DNA from 2 places in the Stenotrophomonas genospecies 5 genome. Region 1 is predicted to be linked to the other one. Evidence: riboswitches for the same ligand, from Rfam matches in the RefSeq annotation. Region 1 holds a riboswitch; the other holds the start of a gene.
What was found. Region 1 has a riboswitch for glycine ahead of gcvP (aminomethyl-transferring glycine dehydrogenase). Riboswitches for the same ligand answer to the same signal wherever they lie in the genome.
Positions count from the first base shown of each region.

Region 2: it holds a riboswitch for glycine, as region 1 does, so the genes downstream of both, ACX9OW_RS13085 (trimeric intracellular cation channel family protein) here and gcvP (aminomethyl-transferring glycine dehydrogenase) in region 1, are expected to answer to the same signal.

Region 1 covers NZ_JBTMUW010000001.1:2,188,214-2,191,613, reverse strand. The annotation lists gene gcvP (aminomethyl-transferring glycine dehydrogenase) at 1-1,618, opposite strand, end outside; glycine riboswitch at 1,681-1,783, opposite strand; gene ACX9OW_RS10205 (multidrug effflux MFS transporter) at 2,085-3,311, shown strand.
Region 2 covers NZ_JBTMUW010000001.1:2,844,788-2,848,187, reverse strand. The annotation lists gene ACX9OW_RS13090 (3-deoxy-7-phosphoheptulonate synthase) at 1-923, shown strand, start outside; gene ACX9OW_RS13085 (trimeric intracellular cation channel family protein) at 1,121-1,738, opposite strand; glycine riboswitch at 1,821-1,926, opposite strand; glycine riboswitch at 1,940-2,029, opposite strand; gene ACX9OW_RS13080 (GIY-YIG nuclease family protein) at 2,069-2,344, shown strand; gene ACX9OW_RS13075 (NAD(P)/FAD-dependent oxidoreductase) at 2,444-3,400, opposite strand, start outside.

The DNA.
Region 1 (3,400 bases):
TGTAGCCCAGTGCCTGGTCGGCCGGCACCAGCGGATGGATCTGCGAGAACTCCGGCCAGGTCACCGGGATCATCTCGGCGGTGGCGTTGAGCTTCATGGTGCACGAGCCCAGCGGGATCATCGTGCGGTCCATCGCCAGGTCCTTGTCGGCCAGTGAACGCAGGTAGCGCAGCAGTTCGTGCTCGCTGTGGTGCGTGTTGAACACCGGATGGGTCAGGAACGCGGACTGGCGCAGCAGCCCGGCCGGCAGCGCGTCGGCGGTGCTGGCATCCAGCGCATCCACATCGGCTTGGGCACCGAAGACGGCGGCCAGCGCAACCACATCGGCGCGGGTGGCGGTCTCGTCCAGGCTGATGCCGACCGAGTCGCTGTCGATCGCGCGCAGGTTGTAGCCGGCGGCGCGCGCCTTGGCGTGGATCTCATCGGCGTGCACACCGGTGACGTGCAGGGTGTCGAAGAAGTCGCCAGCAACCTGCACGCCGGCCTTGCGCAGTGCGGCGGCCAGGATCGCGGCCAGGCGGTGCGTGCGGCGGGCGATGCGGGTCAGGCCTTCCGGACCGTGGTAGACGGCGTACATCGAGGCCATCACCGCCAGCAGGACCTGTGCGGTACAGATGTTGGAGGTGGCCTTCTCGCGGCGGATATGCTGCTCGCGGGTCTGCAAGGTCAGGCGGTAGGCCGGGTTGCCCTGCGCATCGATCGAGACGCCGATCAGGCGGCCGGGCATCGAGCGCTTGTAGGCGTCACGGCAGGCCATGAACGCCGCGTGCGGGCCACCGAAGCCGAACGGCACGCCGAAACGCTGGCTGTTGCCGACCACGATGTCCGCGCCCCATTCGCCCGGTGCGGCGAGCAGGGTCAGCGCCAGCAGATCGGTGGCCACGGCGACCAGGCCGCCGCGTGCATGCACGGCCTCGACCAGTGCCCGGTAGTCGGCCACCTGGCCGAACGTATCCGGGTACTGCAGCAGCACGCCGAAGCTGTCTGCTTCCAGCGCTTCGGCCGGCGTGCCGACGCGCAGCACGATGCCCATGGGCTCGGCGCGGGTGCGCAGCAGCTCCAGGGTCTGCGGGTGCACGGCATCGTGCACGAAGAAGGTGTCCGACTTCGACTTGGCCGAACGCTTGGCCAGGGTCATCGCTTCGGCCGCTGCGGTGGCTTCGTCCAGCAGCGAGGCGTTGGCGATCTCCATGCCGGTGAGGTCGGCGCACAGGGTCTGGAAGTTGATCAGCGCTTCCATGCGGCCCTGCGAGATCTCTGCCTGGTACGGGGTGTAGGCGGTGTACCAGGCCGGGTTTTCCAGGATGTTGCGCAGGATCACGTTCGGCGTGTGGGTGCCGTAATACCCCTGGCCGATGAAGCTGCGCAGCACGGTGTTCTTGTCGGCGATCGCGCGGATCTTCGCCAGCGCCTCCACTTCGGTGATCGACTCCGGCAGCGCCAGCGCTGCCGGCGACTTGATCTTGGCCGGCACGATGGCATCGGTCATCGCATCCAGCGACGCGTGGCCGACGACGTCGAGCATCTGCGCGATCTCGGCGTCATTGGGGCCGATATGGCGCTCGACGAACGCACTGTGGTGCTCGAGCTCACGCAGGGAAGGGGTGTTCTGGGACATGGCGAAGGATCCGTCAGGAAAGGGCACACGCACGGGCACAAGCCGCCGGATGGCGGGCTGCGGGGCGCCCCTCTGTCCTTTTGCCTGAGAGTTTGGAAGCGCGGCTGGCCGCAGCTTCGTGCCCCTTCGGCGCCGGATCGAACCGGTCTCTCCAGAGTTGTGTTGCGGGTGGTATCGGGCCTGAGCGATTACGGGCGTTGCGCCTTCGGCAGCGGTGTTCCGCTTCTCCCACCGTGTTGCCCGCCGATTATAGCCGGTTATGGCCTGCTGCCGGGGCCGCCCGGGCAGCGCCGGCGCCTGAATGGCCGGTGGCCCGGGGCATGCGTTTTGTGCGGTGCTGCATGGCATCGGGCGAATTCCCCGCCTATCATGGGCGGATACCCGAATTCATCTGGCGCCGTCCCTGCTGCAGCGGGACCGGCGCCCGCCGTGCGTGCCGCGCATGGCCTTGCCGGACACCGTTCACATGACCGCCGCTGTTGCTCCGTCCACCCGTCGCATGGCCCTGCTGCTCGCGGGCCTGGCCATGTTCGGCCCGTTCTCCATCGACACCATTTTCCCGGCCTTCCCGCAGCTGGCCCAGCGCCTGGCGGTGGATGAGGTGGCCGTCCAGCAGACCATCAGCGTCTACCTGCTGTTCTATGGCCTGATGAGCCTGGCGCACGGGCCGCTGTCCGATGCCTGGGGCCGCAAGCGGGTGATCCTCGGTGGCCTGGTGGTATTTGCCGGGGCCTCGGTCGGCTGCGCGCTGTCCACTGACCTGCCGACCCTGCTGGCGTTCCGCGCGCTGCAGGGCCTGTCGGCGGGCGTGGGCATGATCGTCGGCCGCGCGGTGATCCGTGACCTGTACCACGGCCATGACGCCCAGCGGTTGATGAGCCAGGTCTCGATGCTGTTCGGCATCGCGCCGGCCATCGCCCCGATCATCGGTGGCTGGATTCTGCTCAGCGGTGCCGGCTGGCCGCTGATCTTCTGGTTCCTCGTGGTGTTCTCGCTGCTGCTGCTGGTGGCCACCGCGCGCTTCCTGCCGGAAACGCATCCGCCGGAGGCGCGGGTACCGCTGTCGCCGCGCGCACTGCTGCGTGACTATGTGCGCATCGGCTTCAACCCGCGTTTCCTGCGCCTGGCACTGGCCGGCAGCATCGGCTTCGGCGGCATTTTCCTGTACATCGCGTCCGCGCCGGTGTTCGTGATGCAGCACCTGCATCTGGGCGAAGGCGACTTCGCCTGGCTGTTCATTCCCACCATCGGTGGCATGACGGCCGGCGCGTTCCTGTCCGGGCGCATGGCCGGGCACACCACGCCGACCCGGCAGGTGACCATCGGCTTCTCCCTGTGCGCGCTGTCGACACTGCTCAACGTCGGCTACGTGGTGCTGGCGCCGCAGTTCGCGCTGCCGTGGGCGGTACTGCCCATTTTCCTGGGCGGCATGGGCATGGCGCTGATCTTCCCGATCCTGGCGCTGGCCGTGCTCGACATGTATCCGCACCAGCGCGGCCTGGCCTCGTCGCTGCAGGCCTTCGCGCAGCTGATGGTCAGCACCGTGGTGGCCGGCGTCGTGTCGCCCCTGCTCAGTGCCAGCCCGCTGCATCTGGCGCTGGGCCAGGCCGGCTTCTTCGCCGCCGGGTTTGTGTTCTGGTACTGGGAGCATCTGCGCGAGCGCACCGCCCAGGCGACCTGCACGGAGGCGTGAGCCCACGGCGGCGACGGCTCGCGGGCTGCGCCGCGGCGCGCGCCAGGCGACGTGAAGCGGCGCAACGGCCGGGGTGCGTTATCCTTGCG
Region 2 (3,400 bases), 660 kb from region 1:
ACGATCGCCTGGCGGTCGTGGTCGGCCCGTGTTCGATCCACGATCCGAATGCGGCCATCGAGTACGCACAGCGCTTGAAGCCTCTGCGCGACGCGCTGGCCGGCGAGCTGGAGATCGTGATGCGCGTGTACTTCGAGAAGCCGCGCACCACGGTGGGCTGGAAGGGCCTGATCAATGACCCGGACCTGGACGGCAGCTTCCGGATCGACAAGGGCCTGCGCATTGCCCGCGGCCTGCTGCGCGACATCAACAAGCTGGGCCTGCCGGCCGGCGTTGAATTCCTTGACGTGATCTCGCCGCAGTACATCGCCGACCTGGTGGCATGGGGCGCGATCGGCGCACGCACCACCGAAAGCCAGGTGCACCGCGAACTGGCCTCCGGCCTGTCGTGCCCGGTGGGCTTCAAGAACGGCACCGATGGCAACGTCAAGATCGCGGCCGATGCGGTCGGCGCGGCCTCCAACCCGCATCACTTCCTGTCGGTGACCAAGCAGGGCGGCACCGCCATCGTTTCGACCACCGGCAACCCGGATTGCCATGTGATCCTGCGCGGCGGCAAGCAGCCGAACTATGACGCGGCCAGCGTGGCCGATGCCTGCCAGGCACTGGCCAAGGCCAGGCTGCCGACGCGGCTGATGATCGATGCCAGCCATGCCAACAGCCTGAAAAACCCGGAAAACCAGCCGAAGGTGATCGAAGACATCGCCGTTCAGCTGGAGGACGGCGAACAGCGCATCGTGGGCGTGATGATCGAGAGCCATCTGGTGGGAGGCCGGCAGGAACTGGTGGAAGGCCAGCCGCTGGTCTACGGACAGAGCATCACCGATGGCTGCATCGACTGGGACACCACCGTGACGGTGCTGGAGCGACTGGCTGCGGCCGTGCGCGCCCGTCGCGAAGTGACGGTGTCAGAAGCCGCCTGAGCGCGGCATGTGTGTGGATGGCGGCCTGCGCCTGCGGGGGTGCGGCCGCGATCAGGGCCGGTCGGAGTTGGAGACCGGCCCGTCCGCACCGGCGATGCGCCTGGCGCTGCGCATGAGCGACAGCGCCAGGTCCATCGCCGGGGTGGTGCAGGGCACGAAGGGGAGCGCCGGGCCACGCCCGGCGAACACGCCATCGTTCAATGCACTTCGTCGTGATACACGAACTTCGGCATTTCCCAGCGGTAATGGATCGCCAGCAGGCGCAGGGCGAAGCCGCCCGCCAGGCAGCACAGGATGGCCGTGGCATCGGACACGTTCCAGTGCAGCAGCAGCAGATAGGCGGCGCCGGTCAGCAGCGCGATGATCGCGTACAGCTCCTTCTGGAAGATCAGGGGCACTTCGTTGCACAGAATGTCGCGCAGCACGCCGCCGAACGCGCCGGTCAGCATGCCGGCGATCAGCACGATCGGCGTGGCATGACCGGCCTCGCGTGCGATCGAGCAACCGATCAGGGTGAAGGCGATCAGGCCCAGGCCGTCGAGCACCAGGAAGGTGCGGCGGAAGTGGTGCATCCAGCGTGCGACCCAAGTGGCGATCAGCGCCGCGCACACGGTGAAGCCGAGGTACTCGGGATGTTTGACCCAGCCCAGCGGATAGTGGCCAAGCAGGATGTCGCGCAATGAACCACCGCCGAGCGCGGTAACGCAGGCGATCATGACCACGCCGAACAGATCCATGCGGCGGCGTCCCGCGGACAGTGCGCCGGTCATGGCTTCGGCGGAAATGGCGATCAGGTAGATGATGGACAGCAACATGGAACAGGCTCCGGACGCGATGGGGCCGGCCATGCGCGGACGCCGCCATTGCCTGCGCAATGACGGGATGACGATGACCGGTGCCGCTCCCGCTGTCCTTTTGCCTGAGAGTTCAGTGGCGTAGGCCGCGTGCCCCTTCGGCGGATCGTACCGGGCATGCCCGGTGACCTCTCTCCAGCTCGGCGAGTCGAATGCATGGTTGGTGGGATTCCAGCCCACCGGCCTGAGCGATCATGGGAGCCTGCGCCTTCGGCGGGCGCCAACGCGGCGCCTCTCTCCTGCATTCGCGGGCAGTATATCCGCTGCGGTGCAGCACGGCATAATCCCGGCATGGCCCCGTCCCACCGCCCGTGGTTCCTGTACCTGCTCGAATGCCGCGATGGCAGCTACTACGCTGGCATCAGCACCGACGTGGACGCGCGTTTCGCCGCCCATCGCGCCGGTACGGGGGCGCGCTACACCCGGGCCCGCCCGCCGCTGCGCATCCTGGCCGTGCGCGAGTACCCGGACCGCTCCGCCGCCTCGCGCGCCGAATGGCAGCTCAAACAGCTGCCGCGCGAGCGCAAGCTGGCGTGGTTGCAGGCATTGGATTCCGCATCTTTGTAGCGCCGTGCCCAGGCACGGCGCATCGCAGTCAGTCGCGACGCGACGTGGGGTCAGATCCCTTTCCGCAGGAAGGGGATCAGACCCCGTTGCAGACCTGCGCTACCGTTTCGGCCGGCGGTCATCCTGGTCATCGCCGAAGATGATGCGTGCGCTGCGCTGGTAGCTCCAATACGCCACCGCCCAGTTCAGCAGCACCACGATGCGGTTGCGGAAGCCGATCAGGAAGAACACGTGCGCGGCCAGCCAGAACCACCAGGCCAGCACGCCCGACAGCTGCAGGCGCCCCAGGTGCACGATGGCGGCCATGCGGCCGATGGTGGCCAGGTTGCCGTAGTCCGCGTACTTGAAGGGCCCGGGCTCCGGCCTGCCGTGCAGGCGTGCACGGATGACCTCGGCCACGTACTTGCCCATCTGCTTGGCGGCGGGCGCTACGCCGGGCACGGGCTTGCCGTTGGCCTGGTTCACCGCGGCCAGATCGCCGGCCACGAACAGTTCCGGATGCCCGGGCAGGGTCAGGTCCGGCTGCACCTGCACGCGCCCGGCACGGTCCAGTGGCACGTCCAGCGTGCGCGCCAGCGGCGAGGCGGCCACGCCGGCCGCCCACACCACGGTGCGCGCCGGCACGAACTGGTCACCCAGCGTGAAGCCCTGGCTGTCGATGTTGCTCACCGGCGTTCCGGTCAGCACTTCCACACCCAGCTTTTCCAGCTGCCGGCGCGCCTTCAGCGAGAGCACTTCCGGGAACGAGGACAGCACGCGTGGACCGGCTTCCACCAGGCGCACCTTGGCGCTGGCCGGATCGATGTGGCGGAATTCATTGCGCAGCGTATGGCGTGCAATCTCGGCCAGGGTGCCCGCCAGTTCGACGCCGGTCGGGCCGCCGCCGACGACGGCAAAGCTGAGCCACGCCGCCTTCCTGGCCGGGTCCGGTTCGGCTTCGGCGCGCTCGAACGCCAGCAGCAGCTTGCGGCGCAGGGCAATGGCATCGTCGAGGGTCTTCAGGCCGGGCGCATCATCGGCCCACTGGTCGTTGCCGAAGTAGGCGTGAGTGGCGCC